DNA from 3 places in the Rossellomorea sp. NPDC077527 genome. Region 2 is predicted to be linked to each of the others. Evidence: riboswitches for the same ligand, from Rfam matches in the RefSeq annotation. Region 2 holds a riboswitch; each other region holds the start of a gene.
What was found. A riboswitch is a leader RNA that binds a small molecule or an ion and turns the genes downstream of it on or off. The one in region 2 is predicted to bind S-adenosylmethionine.
Positions count from the first base shown of each region.

Region 1: another riboswitch for S-adenosylmethionine. It lies ahead of ACIGG7_RS19470 (O-acetylhomoserine aminocarboxypropyltransferase/cysteine synthase family protein); the one in region 2 lies ahead of ACIGG7_RS08790 (methionine ABC transporter ATP-binding protein).
Region 3: another riboswitch for S-adenosylmethionine. It lies ahead of fbpA (Fur-regulated basic protein FbpA); the one in region 2 lies ahead of ACIGG7_RS08790 (methionine ABC transporter ATP-binding protein).

Region 1 is NZ_JBITVL010000006.1:87,337-93,566, reverse strand. It holds gene ACIGG7_RS19480 (DUF302 domain-containing protein) at 1-175, shown strand, start outside; gene ACIGG7_RS19475 (trans-sulfuration enzyme family protein) at 305-1,444, shown strand; SAM riboswitch class I at 1,532-1,650, shown strand; gene ACIGG7_RS19470 (O-acetylhomoserine aminocarboxypropyltransferase/cysteine synthase family protein) at 1,892-3,187, shown strand; gene metX (homoserine O-acetyltransferase MetX) at 3,451-4,524, shown strand; gene ACIGG7_RS19460 (S41 family peptidase) at 4,698-6,155, shown strand.
Region 2 is NZ_JBITVL010000002.1:704,357-710,586, forward strand. It holds gene ACIGG7_RS08780 (MetQ/NlpA family ABC transporter substrate-binding protein) at 1-410, opposite strand, end outside; gene ACIGG7_RS08785 (methionine ABC transporter permease) at 422-1,084, opposite strand; gene ACIGG7_RS08790 (methionine ABC transporter ATP-binding protein) at 1,074-2,099, opposite strand; SAM riboswitch class I at 2,211-2,316, opposite strand; gene ACIGG7_RS08795 (GNAT family N-acetyltransferase) at 2,443-3,006, opposite strand; gene ACIGG7_RS08800 (AAA family ATPase) at 3,269-3,835, opposite strand; gene ACIGG7_RS08805 (alpha/beta fold hydrolase) at 4,041-4,757, opposite strand; gene ACIGG7_RS08810 (YdcF family protein) at 5,079-5,666, opposite strand; gene ACIGG7_RS08815 (hypothetical protein) at 5,851-6,072, opposite strand.
Region 3 is NZ_JBITVL010000004.1:68,592-74,821, forward strand. It holds gene ACIGG7_RS14670 (N-acetylmuramoyl-L-alanine amidase) at 1-264, shown strand, start outside; gene ACIGG7_RS14675 (DUF3892 domain-containing protein) at 356-670, shown strand; gene ACIGG7_RS14680 (hypothetical protein) at 787-1,023, opposite strand; gene ACIGG7_RS14685 (flavin monoamine oxidase family protein) at 1,226-2,701, shown strand; gene spoIIP (stage II sporulation protein P) at 2,882-4,048, shown strand; gene fbpA (Fur-regulated basic protein FbpA) at 4,113-4,328, opposite strand; SAM riboswitch class I at 4,428-4,534, opposite strand; gene ACIGG7_RS14700 (hypothetical protein) at 4,739-5,482, shown strand; gene ACIGG7_RS14705 (protoporphyrinogen oxidase) at 5,800-6,230, shown strand, end outside.

The DNA of each region.
Region 1 (6,230 bases), on a different contig from region 2:
CATGCTCGTAAGTTACTTCCTGCCTTGTAAAGTGACGGTATACACAGAAGGCGGAGCAACCAAGATCGGTATGGCGAAACCGAGCAAGCTGATTGAAATGGTGGACAATGATGAACTGAAACGTCTGGCATTGGACATCGAAAATCGTCTGATCGGCTGTTTAGAAAACGTTTGATCCACAGGGGCCTGTTGCAGTTAAGCAACGGGTCCTTTTTTTATAGAACCGGAATCCTCTCACTCCTCACAATCTTCTGAATATGGTACACTTTTTAAAATACATAGATTCAGGAAGGATGACAGGGATATGAAGTTCACCACCAAAGTCGTACATAGCCAATTGAAAGGAACGCAGGAAATCCGCAGTAAGACAACGCCAATCTATCAGACCTCAGCTTTTTCTTTTACATCACTTGAAGAGCTGGAGGGTTTTTATGAAGGGAAGTCTCCCTACCTCTATACAAGAACGGGAAACCCCAACACTGATGAACTTGGAAAGATGGTGGCGGACCTAGAAGGAGCGCCTGCAGGAGTCGCTACGTCCTCGGGACTGTCAGCCATCCTTGTGGGAATCCTCGCAGTGGTTCAGTCTGGAGATCATATCGTGGCAGCGGAGGATTTATATGGCGGCACGTTCCATATGCTGAAAGAAGAATTAAATTCATTCGGTATTTCCACATCTTTCGTAGATTTTACAAGTGTGAACGAAATAGAGGCAGCAATCACACCGCAAACCAAGTTGCTATACAGTGAGACCGTTACGAATCCTTTTATGCGTGTAGAAGATATTCCCGGCATGGTAGCTTTGGCGGAAAGACATGACTTGAAAACGATGATCGACAATACGTTTGCCACCCCATATCTGCGTCAACCTTTCCTTGAGGGTATTGACCTGATCGCTCACAGCGCTACGAAATATATCGGGGGACACAGCGATATCACAGCAGGGGTAGTCGTAGGTCACGAAGAACTCGTCCAAAAGGCAAAAGAAAAGGTGGTCAACATTGGATCAAACCTAAGCCCATTCGAAGCCTGGTTGACATGTCGCGGAGCCAAGACGCTGGCACTGAGAGTCGGCACCCAGGCACATAATGCCGGGACTCTCGCTGAAGAGCTACGTAAAAATGAACAAGTGAAATCGGTCTATTATCCAACGAACCTATCAGAAAAAGGAAATGGGGCGATTGTGACGATTGAACTTGAGCAAACATGTGACATCAGCACATTCTTCAAATCAATTGGCTGGATCAAGATCATCCCGTCTCTGGCAGGCGTGGAAACCACGGTATCGTATCCGCTTGGAACGTCGCACCGTGCTCTCCCGAAAGAGGCACAGGAGAAACTTGGCATCAACACCCATGTGGTGCGAATATCGTTGGGCATCGAGGATAGTGAAGACATCGTAGCTCAATTTACCGAAGCGATCGCAGTTTCGGTGAAAAAATAAAAAATTCTGAAAATACCCTTGACGTTGATGCTGGTTACCCTTTATAATTCATCTCAACGCAAGAATTTTCACATTGACAACTATATGCTCTTATCCAGAGAGGTGGAGGGACTAGGCCCGATGAAACCCGGCAACCTTCATGTACGCGAAAGGCGTCACATGAAAAGGTGCTAATTCCTGCAGGCGATCTGCCTGAAAGATAAGAGGAGGACCCTATTAAATTAGACCCTCTTCTTAGGAAGAGGGTTTTTTGTTTTTTCCTCTTCTATCTTCTTCAGTATTTGTGCTCAGCAGGAGAATGTTTGGAGATGTTCAGCTGCTGATTTTCTGCAAATGTTCAGCAGGTGAACTCGACCCGATTTTCAGCAGCTGAAAAAACCATCCTATTCAACAGGTGAACAAAAGAAACCTTACGCCAAATCCAAAAAACTCTAGGAGGAATTCCAAATGACCAAATCATTCGATTTCGACACTCTGCTTCTTCACGGCGGCCAAGAGCCGGACCCAGCCACAGGCTCAAGAGCGGTACCTATCTATCAAACCACTTCCTATGTTTTCGACAACAGCGACCATGCAGCCAAACTATTCGCTCTGGAAGAGCCAGGTAATATCTATACCCGCATCATGAATCCGACCGTTGATGTGCTCGAGAAACGCCTTGCCCTATTAGAAGGGGGCATCGGAGCCCTTGGGGTTTCATCTGGAATGGCGGCTATCTCCCTATCCATTCTGAATATCGCCGGTGCCGGGGATGAAATCGTGGCAGCCACGAATCTCTACGGCGGTACGTATAATTTATTCTCTACGACTCTACCGAAATACGGCATCAAAGTCCATTTCGTAGATCCAACTGATCCGGAGAACTTCCGTAAAGCGATTACGCCGAAAACGAAAGCCATATTCGCTGAGACAATCGGGAATCCAAGCCTCCATGTCCTGGACATCGAGGCGGTCGCGAAAGTGGCTCATGATAACCATATTCCGCTCATCATCGATAACACATTTGCCACCCCATATGTGTGCAAGCCAATCGAGTGGGGAGCGGATATCGTCATCCATTCAGCCACAAAGTGGATCGGAGGTCACGGTACGGCGATAGGTGGTGTGGTCATAGACGGTGGTAAGTTTGACTGGAATCATGAAAAATTCCCTGGATTCACAGAAGAGGACAGAAGCTACAACGGACTTCGCTACGCCCAAGATGTAGGACCGGCGGCGTTCATCACCAAACTTCGAGTGCAGCTCCTCCGTGATCTCGGGGCATGTTTAAGTCCTCAGAACGCGTTCCTGTTACTGCAAGGACTGGAAACCCTGCACCTCCGCATTGAGCGTCATACAGAAAATGCCTTGAAGATTGCAGAGCACCTGGATCAGCATAGCGGTGTCGCATGGGTATCCTATCCCGGACTTCCGCAACATCCTTCCTACGCACTGGCGCAAAAATACTTGAAAAATGGATCGGGTTCCATTGTTGTATTCGGGATCAAAGGGGGGAGGGATTCAGGACGGAAAGTGGTTGATAACATCTCCCTCTGGTCCCATGTAGCCAACGTCGGGGATGCGAAATCACTGATCATCCATCCTGCTTCCACAACGCATCAGCAATTAAATGATCAGGAGATCCGTGCTACGGGTGTCACGGAGGATCTGGTGAGGCTTTCCGTCGGGTTGGAATCTGCGAAGGACCTGATTGAAGATCTGGATCATGCGATTGAAGTTGCGTTGGAGACGTCACGGGTGTAATATTCACGAAAATCAGGGGATGGACGCTAATGACAGGGCATACTGGGCCTGGGTATGAAAGATATCAGCGAAAATCTGATTTTATCAGCGATATTTTCAATATATTAGCGAAATCGGACCTTTTATCAGCGAAATGTCAAATATATCAGCGAAACCTGTTCACGCTGGCCATTTCAATGGAATCGAAGACGCCAATCAGCTCACCTTAACGAAAACCGGGGTGCCCTCATCACCCCAAACAACACCAAAAAGGAGGTGGAGGAATGGAGAGCTCATATTCGTACGAAGTCAGCTCCATTACCATCCCATCCCTCACATTAGAGTCAGGCATCACGATGAAAAATGTAAATCTGGCATATGAACGTACAGGAAATAAAGAAGGGCCCGTCATCCTTGTATGCCACGCCCTTACCGGTACCCATATAGTGACAGGGACGAGGGAAGACCGTGGTTGGTGGGATGGACTGATCGGTCCCGGGTCGTATATTGATACCGACAGCTTCAATGTAATTGCCTTTAATGTACTGGGAGGGTGTGAAGGAAGCACGGGGCCGACGTCTCTCAATGCCGAATCCGGAGAGCGTTACGGTTCCGATTTTCCGCACATTACGATAAGGGATATGGTCCAAGCCCAATTTGAAGCGTTAAAGAGGCTGTCCGTCGACCATATCGAAGCCGTGATCGGAGGTTCACTGGGGGGAATGCAGGCGCTTGAGTGGGGAGTCCTGTATCCTTCTTATATCAAAAAAGTCTTCGCCCTTGCCGTCTCGCCTGCATTAAATGATTACGGCATCGCCTTTAATCATATTGGAATCACAGCGATTGAAGGAGATCCCGATTTTCACGATGGGCACTATCCACACGGTGCCAGTTTAAAAGGATTAGAGATTGCCAGAATGGTAGGCATGGTGACCTATCGAACGCAGGAGTTGTTCGATCAGCGTTTCAAGCGGGAGAAGACCAATGAGCAATTTAATATCCAAAGTTATCTGGATTATCAAGGAAAGAAACTCGGGAAGCGTTTTGATCCCAATAGCTATCTTACCCTTCTGAAAGCCATGAATACCCATGATATTGGAAGAGAAAGGGGAGGCGTGGAAAAAGTCGCTGAATCGTATCAATGCGAGCTGATCTCCATCGGCTACGAGGGTGATTTGATCTATTCCCCTCAATACTTAAAGGACTTCACAAACCAAATCCAACTAGGAGAACACTACTTTATCCCAACGTCATTCGGCCATGATGGGTTTCTAGTAGAATTTGAAAAGTGGGGAGGGATCATTTCTTCCCATCTTAATAACCATAAAGTCCAGAAAGTGGTGACGGGTATTAAATAATTTCCTGTCATTCATAACTCGTCCCCCTCGGGCATATAGTTAGATAAGCAAAGACATCGCACCGCCTTAACGCGTTTTTGTGTGGTGTCTTTTTTCGTTGGGTGGAAAGCTTTCTTCTTCATCAGGCTTTTGTCATCCTGACCATAAACAAACGAGTAGCTGGAGGGGAATATATGGAGTGGACGGGCAGAAAGCACATCATCACCATCATCATTAGTATGCTGATCGGTGCAGGAGGAATGTATGGCGGCTTGGAATGGACGGACTTGGCAGGGGACGAGCCTACTCAGTTTAATGGAAAAGGTGAGCTAAATGACAAGCTCCACAAGGTGGAAGTCGCTTATGATCTCATCAGCGATAAGTTCTTTCAAGATGTAGATAAGGGACAGCTCGTGGAAGGAGCAATTCAGGGGATGCTGAAAACCCTGGATGATCCGTACTCTGTTTACATGAATGCTGAGACTGCTTCGCAATTTAATGACGCATTGGATTCTTCCTTTGAAGGGATCGGGGCAGAGGTCACCATCATGGACGGAAAGCTCATTATCGTGGCGCCGTTTAAAAATTCACCTGCTGAAAAAGCAGGGTTGAAGCCGAATGACCGGATCGTCAAGGTGGATGGAAACAGCATCGATGGCCTTGATCTTTATGAAGCAACGTTGAAGATCAGGGGGAAGAAAGGGACAGAGGTAAAATTGGAGATTACGAGGGAAGGACTCTCGGATCCAATCGAAGTGTCCGTAAAACGGGACGATATTCCGGTTGAGACGGTGATGTCGGATGTGAAGGAAGTCAATGGGAAGAAGACGGGTTATATTCAAATTACCACTTTCTCGGAAAACACCGCCGTCGATTTTAAAAAGCAGCTGGCAGAACTAGAGAAGAAAAAGGTAGAAGGGCTGGTCCTTGATGTAAGGGGCAACCCGGGCGGTCTCCTATCAAGCGTGGAAGAGATCCTCAAACAGTTCGTTACAGAGAAAAAACCGTATGTCCAAATTCAGGAACGAAGCGGTGAGGTGCTGAAATCTTTCTCCAACAGCAAGGAAAGAAAAGCATATCCAGTGGTGGTCCTCATCGATGAGGGAAGCGCATCTGCATCCGAAATCCTTGCAGGAGCGTTGAAGGAAGCGGAAGGATACCCACTGATCGGGACAAAGAGCTTCGGCAAAGGGACCGTCCAACAGGCAGTACCGATGGGAGACGGCAGCAACATCAAGCTGACGATGTTCAAATGGCTGACGCCGAATGGGAATTGGATTCACAAGAAGGGGATCAAACCGGATATACCAGTCAGACAACCATCCTACTTCTATGCCCATCCTCTTCAGGTAGAGAAACCTCTGGAAGAAGGCGCAAACAACGAACAGGTGAAAAACGCACAGGAGATGCTCCAAGGATTGGGATTCACTCCTGATCGGACCGATGGATACTTCAGTAAGAAGACTGCAAAGGCGGTAAAGGATTTCCAAATCCAAGCAAGTCTGGACGTCACGGGCGTCATTGATGCGAAAACCGGAGAAAGATTGCAGAAGGAAATACTTGAAGCGGTTCAGAATGAAAAGAACGATTTGCAGTTGCAAGCAGCGTTGGAGTATATAGAGCGGACTGCGAAAGGTACGAAAAAAGAATAGTGTGTGTAAGAGAAAGGTTCTTAAAGTCATGAATCTTTCTCTTTTTTCAGTTTTATTCGGGAAAAAAGAGGGGAA
Region 2 (6,230 bases):
GGAACGGCTACTTTACTGCCTTTCGGTAAGTCTTCTACCGATTTATATTTTTCCGAATAGATGCCCATCGGCGCGATGATCGTCGAGCCGATCGGTACAAGATCCAGATTATGTTCTTCCACGAAAGAATCAAAATACGAAATCGTCTGGAAGGCGTTCAGGTCGATATCCCCATCGGCCAGCGCCTGGTTCGGTCTCACGTAATCGGCAAACTCCACAATCTCGATGTCAATCCCTTCCTTTGCTGCTTTCTCTTTCATATACTCCCAAATCGGCACCCCAGATCCATTCACACCGACTTTAACCACTTCTTTTTCACCTGAACCGGATGCACTGTTTCCCGAGCAACCGCTCAAGATAATGGTGATTAATAGGATGGCGATACCTGCTAGACTGATTGATTTTTTCATATTCCTCTCTCCTAACGTCTCCTGATGATTTTTGATAATGTATTCCCTGCCGTCTGCAGTCCCTGCACCATCACGATTAAAATGATAACGGTCACGATCATGACGGATGTTTCAAATCGCTGATATCCGTATGCGATGGCCAGATCTCCAAGGCCACCGCCACCGACTGCCCCGGCCATGGCCGATGCACCGACAAGGCCGATGGTCGCAATCGTGATATTCAGGACCAGTGTACTCAGTGCTTCCGGGATGAGGATCCCGAAGATGATCTGCCACGGCCCGGCCCCCATGGACTCCGCCGCTTCAATGACACCCGGTTCCACTTCAAGGAGCGAACTCTCTACCAGTCTTGCAATATACGGTGCGGCAAATACGACCAGCGGTACGACAGCCGCCCCCGTTCCGATCGACGTCCCCACTACCAATCTTGTAAAAGGGATGATGGCCACCATCAAGATGATGAACGGAATCGAACGAAACACGTTGATGATGCTGCTCAATACGGAAAAGACGGCTTTATGTTCAAGTAAGTGCCCCTTCCTCGTCACCACGACGATGATGCCGAGGGGAAGCCCGATCAACGTGGCAAATAGAAGGGAGAATGACACCATCGCCACGGTATCCCATGTCGCTTCAATAATTCTTGGCCAGAATAATTCCCAGTTAACTTGCACGCTTCTCCACCTCGCTTACGAATAATCTGTTCTTCCAATAATCCAAGATTTCTTCCGTTTCGTTCTGGCTGCCGATGATCTGTACGATGAGATTCCCGAACGGCTTGCCCTGGAGTTCCGTGATCTGGCCGAATAATACATTGATATGGGCATTGAATGTCTTGGCCGTTTCAGAAAGAATCGGCGCGCCCGTTGAATCACCTTTGAAAATGAGGCGGCAGATGCGCCCTTCTTTGCTGTCATTCAATTTGTCTAGAACCGATGCCGGCAGCTGATCATTCATGACGCTCTTCACAAAGTTTCTCGTTGTCGAGGTCTGCGGGTTGGAGAAGATATCGAAGACGCTTCCCTCTTCCACGATTTCTCCATTTTCCATCACCGCGACCTTGTCACAGATTTCCCGGATGACCCCCATTTCGTGGGTGATCATCACAATCGTAATCCCATACTCCGCGTTGATTCTCTTTAATAAGTTCAGAATCGATTCCGTCGTCTGAGGATCAAGGGCGGATGTCGCTTCATCGCAGAGCAGAATCGAAGGCGATGTCGCCAGTGCTCTTGCTATCCCTACCCTCTGCTTCTGCCCTCCTGACAGTTCATCGGGATAATGCTTCGCTTTATCTTCGAGTCCGACAAACGCGAGCAACTCCTTTACTCTCTCGCTGATTTTTTCTTTCGGCCATTTTGCCAGTTTCAGAGGATAGGCGATATTCCCTGCCACCGTCCGGGATTGAAACAGATTAAAGTGCTGAAAGATCATCCCGATACGGTGCCGCTCTTTCCTCAAATCGATGGCCGACTGATCTTTCAGGCTGCGCCCTTCTATGAAAATATCACCCGATGATGGTTTCTCTAAAAAATTGAGACATCGGACAAGCGTGCTTTTTCCCGCTCCACTGAATCCGATCACGCCGTAAATCTCTCCCTTCTTCACTTCAAAGGAAACATCCTTCAATGCGGTGAACGGTCCATCCTTCGTCTCAAAAACTTTCGTAACATTCTGAACTCTGATCATACAGGACTTGCTCCTTTCGCTATGTATTCTTCTTGAATCCTGTCCTGGCTCAAATAAAAAGTGCCCCCCTTCATAAGAAGAGAGGCACAAAAATATGTATATGTCCCGCTCTTCTCATCTTTCAAGTCATATGACTTGATGGAATTGGCACGGTATTCATTAAGAACCCGTTGCCGAGGTATCACAGGGCCAGTCCCTCCACCTCTCTGGATAAGAAGATATCGCTTTATTAAATTAAAGTTATGATGTGTTTTTGCATTAGGGTAATGGTAAAGGATTCTAGTTGGATTGTCAATCCTGTTTTTGAATATTAAAATCCTTTTTGATTTATTTTCAATAATGTTTACTTAATGATTGAATAAATACAAGTGTCAGTTATCTTGCTGCCATCTGCGGATAAATCATCATTCCGTAAGGTTCCTTCCAATTCAAAACCTAGTTTTGCTGCGACCGAACGACTTTTATTGTTTGCTGATTCACATCTTATTTCAATTCTTCTAAACTTGAATTTCTGAAAGCCAAGGTTCGTTAACTCACCTACAGCTTCTGTCATATATCCATTGCCACTAAATGGCGAGTTAATCCAATATCCAATCTCACATTTTGAAATCTTCCAATTCATTCTGTGAAGGCTAGCCGTTCCAATAAAATCATTCGTATCCTTATGAAAGATAAGATAGCGAAGGCATTCTCTTTTCAAAAAATCGATATGGGCGTTCCTCAGGAGAATTTCTGTTTCTTCAACAGTAGGAATGGACTGAAATAAAACCAACCATTTCTTCAGCTCATTAATTGAATCCTTAATCGCTTGGTGTACTACCTTCCCGTCCCCAGCTTGTTGCGGTGCTCGAAGAATGAGTCTATCTGTTTCGATTTGTAACGGAACATCTATTAAAATAGGATCCATCTCGTTTCCCCTCTCTAAAACTTTAAAGTAAGATTTAATGAAAAAACGTTCTCCCTTTTTTATATTTCACCCCAGTTTAGATTTCTGTTAATGTAATTCAACAAAAAAGTACATTAATCCTTCAAGGGATCAATGTACTTATATTAGGTTCTTAGGAATGGGAACTTTAAGATGAACCAATTCATTACCTGCTAACCTGCACTAAATAGTTTCAGGTTTTCTTAAGGCTTTCCTTTTAGCTTAATATTAGGATGAATTTGAATCAAAAACAGTTAGCAATATGAACGATTTCTTTAATTACAGAATCAACATCCTTATTATCTCTAATTACAAATAAATAATCTGCTTCCCCTTCTTCAGGGTCCACAACATCTTTATTCATAGAACCGCTCTGTTGACTATAGAGTACTTCCTTAAAGTTAGAATAAGCTCCCCTAAGTATATTGGTACTTCGTTTACTTTTAATTACTCTTTCATAAAGAACTTCATCAGGAATATCAAAATGAACCAAGATACTTACAAACGCATTTTTATCATATACTTTTTCTAGTAAATACTTTCTCCCTTTTCTAGTAAGGTTTGCACTACTAGCAATAATATGAAAGTCCGTGTGTTCTTTAGCATAATCAACAATCACCTGTGATACAGAATGCTTTAGAATGTTAGGTCCTTGTTTTGGTAATAGATTCTTATAATATGTATTTAAAAATTCAGCGTTATTATCTTGGTCCATTATAAAAGAATTATTTAACTTGCTTTCTAAAGCTTTTGCAAATGTAGTTTTTCCACTATGGGTTTTACCTACTGTTATTATAACTAACCTTTTCATACTTACCCCCTTTTTCATAGAGATTGAGATTTTTAATATTGAATCGCTTTGAGTGGAGTGCACCCTTAATTAGAAAAAATCCCAATTAAGGTTTCGAATCTTCCATTATTGTGCCCGATAATTTATTAGGGCAACGACCTTGATCTGAGTAACTGACCTTCTGTTATTGCCCCAATAAAGGAATAAGGATTTTAATGAATTAGTGTTATAGATTAGCTTCTAAAAATGTTGTAAGTATCTTGTTATATATTGCTGGCTCTTCAATATTTACTGTATGTCCTGTATCAGGAACTAATCCAACTCTAATATCATTATTCAGTTTCTTCATATAAGCCGCTGCCTCTACTTCGTGCATTTCATTACTCCCATTAAGTATTAACATTGGAACTCTTATACTCTTTATTTCTTCAGGGGTAGCACTTGGATACTTATAAGTCATCTGATACAAAACCTTTTTTAAGGTCTTATGCCATTTATCTCCGTGCAGGGACATAAAGTACTCTGCTGTCTCTTTATCGTTTTCCTCAATATTTAAGAAGAATTCATATTGTTTCTCCATAACACTAATTAACTCTTCAGGAATATACGGCGAATAACCAGTGAGCACTATACCTTTTACTAACTCTGGCTCTCTCAGGGCAATATGTATAGCTAAAGATGCTCCTAAAGACAAGCCAACCAGAAATACTTCTCCTTCTTGTTTCATTTGAGAAATGACGTATTTTAGAGCATCTTCAAAATAGTTATCAGAAGCCTCGACTGGTGAGTTCCCGTGTCCTGGTAAATCAATTAGGATCGCTTCATAACCATCACCTAAACTAGAAACTTGGTTAGAGAAATGAGTTTCTCCAGTACCCATAAATCCATGTAAAAAATATACCCTCTTTATTACAATCTCCCCCTCTGAATCATCTAATTTAATATTAACATATTATTCCATAAATCTACCGTATAATTGAAGAAGGGCAATAACAGATCATTTAACTGATTTATAGTTATTGCCCCCTTTTAAGAAAGACTATTTTCATTATTTTAACTGATGTTCTAACCACACGTTTGGTTCAATATACGTTCCTATATCTGCTTCTATATCAACCTGTAATGGAACTAAGCCATCATTGTTTCCCCCATGCAAAAAGGAGCTTATCATTTACAAGATAAGCCCCAGTTAGTTGAATAAATTCTGACTAAACCTTTTCTTACTAGAACAGAGACATTTTCACACTTCTTAATGGAGTAAGTTTCATTGTCTTCCCTTATAAAAACGCAAATAAATGATGAACATCTGTATGTATATGTAAACATAAATGATTCCTAATCCTATGACGAATTCTTTTGGCACTTTAGACTTTTCCAAGGTATGGTCAATTCCTAGCCGAAACGCATATGAACTAGCTTTTCGCAAATGCCAAGGTGAGGTGACGATAACCGCTTTGTTCAGCCCTCTCTCGTGCATGATTTCTCGTGATTTCACCAAATTTTCATAAGTGCCCCTCGCTTTTGTTTCTCGTATGATTTTGCTACCATCCACGCCTAATTCCACTAAGGCTCTTGCCATGATTTCTGCCTCAACATGGTTATTTGCGACAGATGCTCCCGAACAAATAACTACTTCAGCAATTCCAGTGTGATAGAGGTCTTTTGCTTTATTGATTCGCTCTCGCAAAATTGGAGTCATTCTTCCATCCTTTTTTGCGGGATAACCAAGTACAATCATAGCATCTCTTTTTTGCCCATGATTATAACCCGCTTTGTTAAAATGCTTACGAATAAATATAACCCCCACCATAAGGCACATAAAAATTAAGCCTAAAATATACAAGCCTATCATTTAACATATCTCCTCTGACATTCTCTCAATCAATCGACAGATCATATACTTTGTATTGGGTGCACATCGGATTTAATAACAATCATTTGTTGAATTAAACTGCCCGATAATGGAAGAATGGATATAGCCTGTTCAATTAATTGATCTTCAGTTATTACTCCTGATATCTCAACAAGAAAGAGAATTATTCATTTTCCAATTGCCGCCAAAGTTTTTCAATGCACTTTAAAACAGCATCCCTGTTTTTAACACTCTTTATCCATCCTGGAAGTCTGCTCGCAACACTTTGATTTATATTAGGCACACGCTCTCTAACTAACGCACCTACGTAACTTTCTAAAAAAATCAGATGTTCTTTATTATATGCCCAAAGGGTATCACCACAACAATTTGTTGTTAACCACAAATTCAGTCCACCAATCCCTGTAAAATTCCCATAAGATAGAGAAACTAAACTCTTCGCTAACCCACACTTTTCACAAACCAACTTTGGTTCTGTGGTTAGTGGATGACCAATAGTTTTCGCACACTTTTTACAACGCGGACATTCAACAAGAACATAAC
Region 3 (6,230 bases), on a different contig from region 2:
GCCCATATTCAGCATCTATACGCTTATGCATCCACAAGTCCACTCCCTGATGGGCAAACACTGGTCGATCCCCGATTTACATTGGTGACCAGAGGAACTGCCAGAAACTGGACCGATTTAAATGGGAAATGGGCTGTACCAGGAACCACCTATGGTCAAAGCATCTTGAGAGTGTATAAAAAGAATGTGGAAAATGCTCTGGCAGGAATAGAAATTCAAAGAAAAATGCTCAACAATGTACTGGTAAAATTAAATGAGTCTTGAAAGCAGAGTGTTGTAGCATAGGCACGCCAATTTATTTTATAAAACATCTCCCCTCCGTAAATACTAAACGTATGTTCGGGAGGTGAATAAAATGAATGAAAAGAATTTTGAACAAATTTATGAGGAATATAAGCAGCAGGGGAAAGTCCAGGCTAAGCTTGAGATGGCTGAAGAACTTACTACAGGAGCCGAACATATCATTGCTGTCCGAAGGAATAGTGATGATGACCTTATCGCTTTCAAAACCGAGAGTGGAAGGGAACTTGATTATGTCACGGCACTGGAGGAAGCAAAAGCCGGAAAAATCGCTCATGTCGATGTCATTCATCGTTATGGGAGGGACGTTCTCCGTAGTGAGCCTGATGGGGTGAAAGAGAATAATCTAGGAGAGCTGCCTTCTTTCTAATCCACAAACAAAAAACGAGCATAACCATTTATGGTTCATGCTCGTTTTTGTATTTCATAGAGGGACGGACCTACCCTCAATAATCGATGAGTGGTTATCATGATGATGTTATTCATTCAATTTGACGCTTCAATAAGTAAGATCCGTTCTATAGTAGTGGCCAAAAGGCTGATGTCAGTATATATTTCCACTTTCATTGATTCCACATAGGTAATCTGAAAGCTCGCCGTGTCGGAATGGTAAGTAACCGTCATAACAGGTGTGTGCTCATGATCGGAAATCGTATGAACAATCTCACTTTCTTTGAATTCTTTCAAAGTCTTAAGCATGGTCTCGATATTTTTTAATGACATTTTACATGTCTCCCTTCTACTGCTTCAAGGGATTGACTAAATACAGTCTCATAGACCCGTTGAATCCTAATTATAGCATAAATAACACCTATTAGAAACAAGTGTTCTGAATACATGTGGAAATGGGCCATACATCACGTTATCCAAACGTATACCTCCTTGTAGCGAATCATATGATGTAATAATAAGGAGGTAGGTTTAAATGAAGTATCGATTCATTAGAGATGCCCCTTCTGAGTTGAAATATCCAGATGATATGCTTTCTATTATTAGAAAAGGATTAAATCCCTCATTACCAAAAAAAGTAATCATCATCGGGGCAGGTATGAGCGGATTGGTTGCAGGCTCAATCCTCCTTAAGGCCGGGCATGATGTGACCATTTTAGAAGGGAATAAACGGATCGGTGGGAGGGTATATACAGTCCGTAAACCGTTTACCAAAGGGAATTACCTGGATGCTGGAGCTATGAGGATTCCGGATAATCATCATTTGGTATTTGAGTATATCCATAAATTCAAACTTCCATTTCAGCCCTTTCTAAATTCTTCACCAAGAGATCTTCTTCTAGTGAATAACATTTTAGTGACGAGAAAACAGTATGAAGAAGATCCAGATATCCTCCAATATCCCCTCCCTGAAGAAGAAAAGGGAAAAACTGCTTCTGAACTGTTTTTGGAAGCGACCAAACCCTTTGTGGAGCTGTATAAGAAAAGTGAACATGAAGAACAACTAAACTTGATAAAGAAATACTCTCATTATTCGATGGGACAATTTTTATCTAATAATCCGTTTGGGAAATCATTATCATTAAATGCAATACGAAAAATCAATGTCATTCTTGGAATAGAAGGATTCCCTGAATTTTCATTTGTCGATATATTAAAAGATATAATATTCCCGATTTTCAGGAAAGAAACAAAGTTTTATGAAATAACGGGAGGAAATGACCGTTTACCTTATTCTTTAGCTGGAGAAATTCAATCTCATATTTTACTGAACCAAAAAGTCATCCAAATCATCCAGTCTGGGTCGGGAGTTACCGTTCACACAACAAACTTAAAGAATGGAACACGCGGAGAATTCGAAGGTGACTATGTGATAGTCACTGTACCTTTTACCGTGTTTCAATTCATAGAAGTTGTACCTTATAACTCCATTTCGTTTAAAAAGTGGCAGGGCATCCGTGAAGTGACCAATGTACCTGCGGTAAAGGTCGGGATTGAATTCAGGAGTCGCTTCTGGGAAGAACTGAATTATGGGAATATTATATCGGATCTCCCCACCCGGTTTACCTACATGCCAAGTCATGATATAGGCACTAATATGCCGGGTGTCATGCTTGCTAGTTACAGTTGGGGACAGAACGCACTTTTATGGAACAGTAAATCAAAAGAAGCAATCATTAGTGAGGTTCTAGAGGATTTGTCAAAGGTATATGGAAATCGAGTCTACACAGAGATTCTTAATTATTTTGTATATAATTGGAGTAAGAATCCATTCTCAGCAGGATGTTTCACTCTTTATACACCTGGTCAGGCAGCCGACATTGGAGATTACATGCGAACACCTGAAGGAAGAATTCATTTTGCTGGAGAACACACCTCTTCTTTTCATGGATGGATGGAAGGGGCAGTTGAATCAGGTGTAAGGGCTGCCTATGAAGTGAATGAAAGGTAACAATCAAAAAAAACAGGTCAATGTGTATTTTTTGTTTTTACAGCTTGGTTGCGAAAATATCTTTTAGAACATAATGAAACGTAGATTGATAGGAAATCCGACCGAATCCCTGAAAAATCCTTCTACTCAACCCATCATCTGCATAAAGTTAATTATCAAATACTTTATATAGGGGTACTGATGATGTCATATAAGTCTCGAAATAATAATAGTTTAGTCCCACTAGTATTCGTCTCTATGAAAGCCGTCATCCGGATTGTGTTGATAGGCATTATCCTCATGTATTTAATGGTTTGGCTGATATCATCGACGGCCATTAAATTGAGGGTGGATAGCATATTTTATACTTCGGTATCTGAATTGGTACCAAAGGAAACCTTTCTTATGCTGCTGTCACAGGAGATGACAGGATTGCGCATCGAGAATAAAGAGGCAATGAATAGTGACTTCGATTGGCTGGAAAGCGTTACGAATGTCTCTCTCCTCGATCCCAGAAGTCTATTTGGTCGGGAGATACCAGGCATTGAAAATTATCATACTCACATAGCAGTTGCCGGGAAAGGGACGGACATCACGAATCTTCCGAACGAATCACCTGCACCAACGGAAGACCAGTTAAAAGATCAGGAAATCGACCAAAGCCAAATTGATGAAGCGAATCATGACTCCGGAAATGGAGTGCAGGAGATTGAGAATAAATCGGTCTTTATTTATCATTCTCACAGCTGGGAAGCTTTCAGTCCTTTAATCAAAAACAATGACTCGAAAGATCCTGCCAGTACAAATGAGAAAGTAAACGTTATTGCGGTCGGGTCGAAGTTAAAACAAGAGCTTGAATCTCGGGGAATTGGAGTGGTTCATGATAAGACAGATGTAAACCAGGCATTAAAAAATAAGTCTTGGACGTATTTCGAATCCTATAAGCTTTCAAGAGGATTGGTTCAGGAAGCCATAGCACAGGATGATAACCTGAACTATTTAATTGATATACATCGTGATTCCATGCCAAGAGACATTACAACTAAAACCATCAACGGTAAGAGCTATGCCCGATTATTTTTTATCGTAGGGAAAGAAAATAAAAACTATGAAAAGAACTTGAAAATCGCGAAAGAATTAAATGCTAAATTAGAAGAGAAATATCCAGGCATCAGTCGCGGAGTTTTTGTTAAAACGAGGGCGGAAGGAAATGGAGTCTATAATCAGGACTTAACGGAACGTGCCATGCTCCTTGAATTTGGCGGTGTGGAAAATAACTTAGTAGAATTATATAATTCCACCGAAGCATTTGCGGAAATCTTTGCATCATACTATAAGAAAGATGCCGTTGAAGTAAATGCACAATGAGATCCCGTTTGAATGACAATGCTGAACAATAAGAAGCACCAATCCACCTTGGATTGGTGCTTCTTTAGCTACTTTTCCTCCCAATATTCTTCCAATGAATCGAACCAACATCATTATGGGGGTGACAATTATTTTGGATACATTGATACTCTTCTTCAAGTTCCTCTAAGCTCAATTCAAATAGCTGTTTGTCACCTTTTTTGAAAAAGTTGTGGACGATTAATTTGTTCACTAATTCGTTTCTTCGTTCCTGTTTGGATCCTTGAAGGATTTTCCCCATTTTAATCACTCCTATTGTTATGTCTGAGAATAGAAGAAGAGGCTACCTAATGAAAAAGCCCACTTCCTAAAGAATAAGAAGAAGGCTTTGCGTAACTTCGACTCATCTTTCAAGACAATGCTTGTGGAATTAGCACAGTGTTCTACCGGGTAGAATCTGTTGCTGAGGCTTCATCGGGCCAGTCCCTCTGCCTCTCTGGATAAGTAGTATATGGAAATGATATGTCATACATATTATAAAGTTGATTATTCATATTTGTCAACTGGGTATTAAAACGGTGTCGTTTCACAATATCTTTTAAATACTCCTCTCTCTATACATATTCATGATGTTTGAACAGGCAAAAGCAGAGTTCTTCCATACAATAATAATAGTATTATATTACTTTATTTTTAGGGAGGAGAAACATTTTGAAGAGAAAATATGTTAACGAAAAACTTCCTATTCTTCGAAAAGGCAATAGCTCTTTGAGAGGAAAGGTTCCATCCTTTCCAGAAGGGTGTGACTTTTATCCATTTAAATGTGATTGTCCCCCTGGTCCACCTGGACCTCAAGGAGAACAGGGGCCTCAAGGAGAACAGGGACCTCAAGGGGAACAGGGGCCTCAAGGGGAACAGGGACCTCAAGGAGAACAGGGACCTCAAGGGGAACAGGGACCCTTTGGGACTTTTTCACCAATATATGGAAACATTTTCGATGATGACGAGCAACTATTGGAGCAAAATGGAAATAGATTGGTTCGTTTCAATCAATTTGATCAGCCGGAGTCAGTCCTGGTGGGTGGAATTACGGCAACGACTAATTCTCTAACTGTACCCGAAGATGGAGATTATGCAGTACTTTGGCAAACAGTCTTCTTACCGGTACCCGGGAGTCAACATGCTGCATTTGGGATATTTGTAAATGGAACACTTGCTGATGCAACTAGGTCAGGGTTGGCTGTGTTTTCTGGTCAAGAAATAAGCGTAAGTGCATCAGTGGCTATTCTAAGTCTTACTGGTGGACAAACATTGACCCTTCGACTTCTTATCCCGGATAATAGTTCACAGACAACTGTTAGATTAGCTTCGACGGTACAGTATCCTGGCGCGGATCAACCCATCAACAGTGCGTCCTTAAGGGTTTTTAAATTAGGGCCTACCTTTATGATGTAGCGTAGTAAGGGAATAGCTAAACAGGTATATTATACGCAAGGAGAAGAACCCGTTTTTAAGGGAGTGTGTCTCAACTATTTGACCAGTCCAATGAATGTTTTACCAGGTACGGGAGTTCAAATGATCTCCCGTATTTGTAAGCTCCTTAACATTTTTAGGAAAAGAAGAAGACAATGTATCCAGTATATTAGATAAATATAATTTGAAAATAAATATGTTGTCAGGAGAATTTTCTTATTTCTGTCAAATATTTTTTTTGTATTCACTTTTAAACATGATAATCTGTATACATAAACGAAATGTATGGAGTGAATGGTATGAAAACAGTGGTTGTCGTAGGCGGGGGAATTACAGGTTTAACGGCACTGTATCACCTACATAAAATGTCAAAAGAACATAAATCTGAATTAAAGTTACTGTTAATCGAACGAGATCACAATCTTGGTGGAAAGATCAGAACTGTAGAAGAAGGAGATTACATAATTGAAACAGGGGCGGATTCAATAGTTGCCCGCCATGAGGCAGTCCTTCCTTTGGTCGAGGAACTTCAACTACAAGATGAGCTCGTTTACAACGAAACCGGGACATCCTACATATATACAAATGGAGAATTGCATAAAATTCCAGTTGATTCAATCTTCGGTATTCCTATGAATGTGGAGGCATTGGGGGAAAGTACCCTGATCTCTGAAGATGGGAAGAAGGCTGCGCTTCTGGATCTGGAGACTAATAATTCCCGGTTTACCAA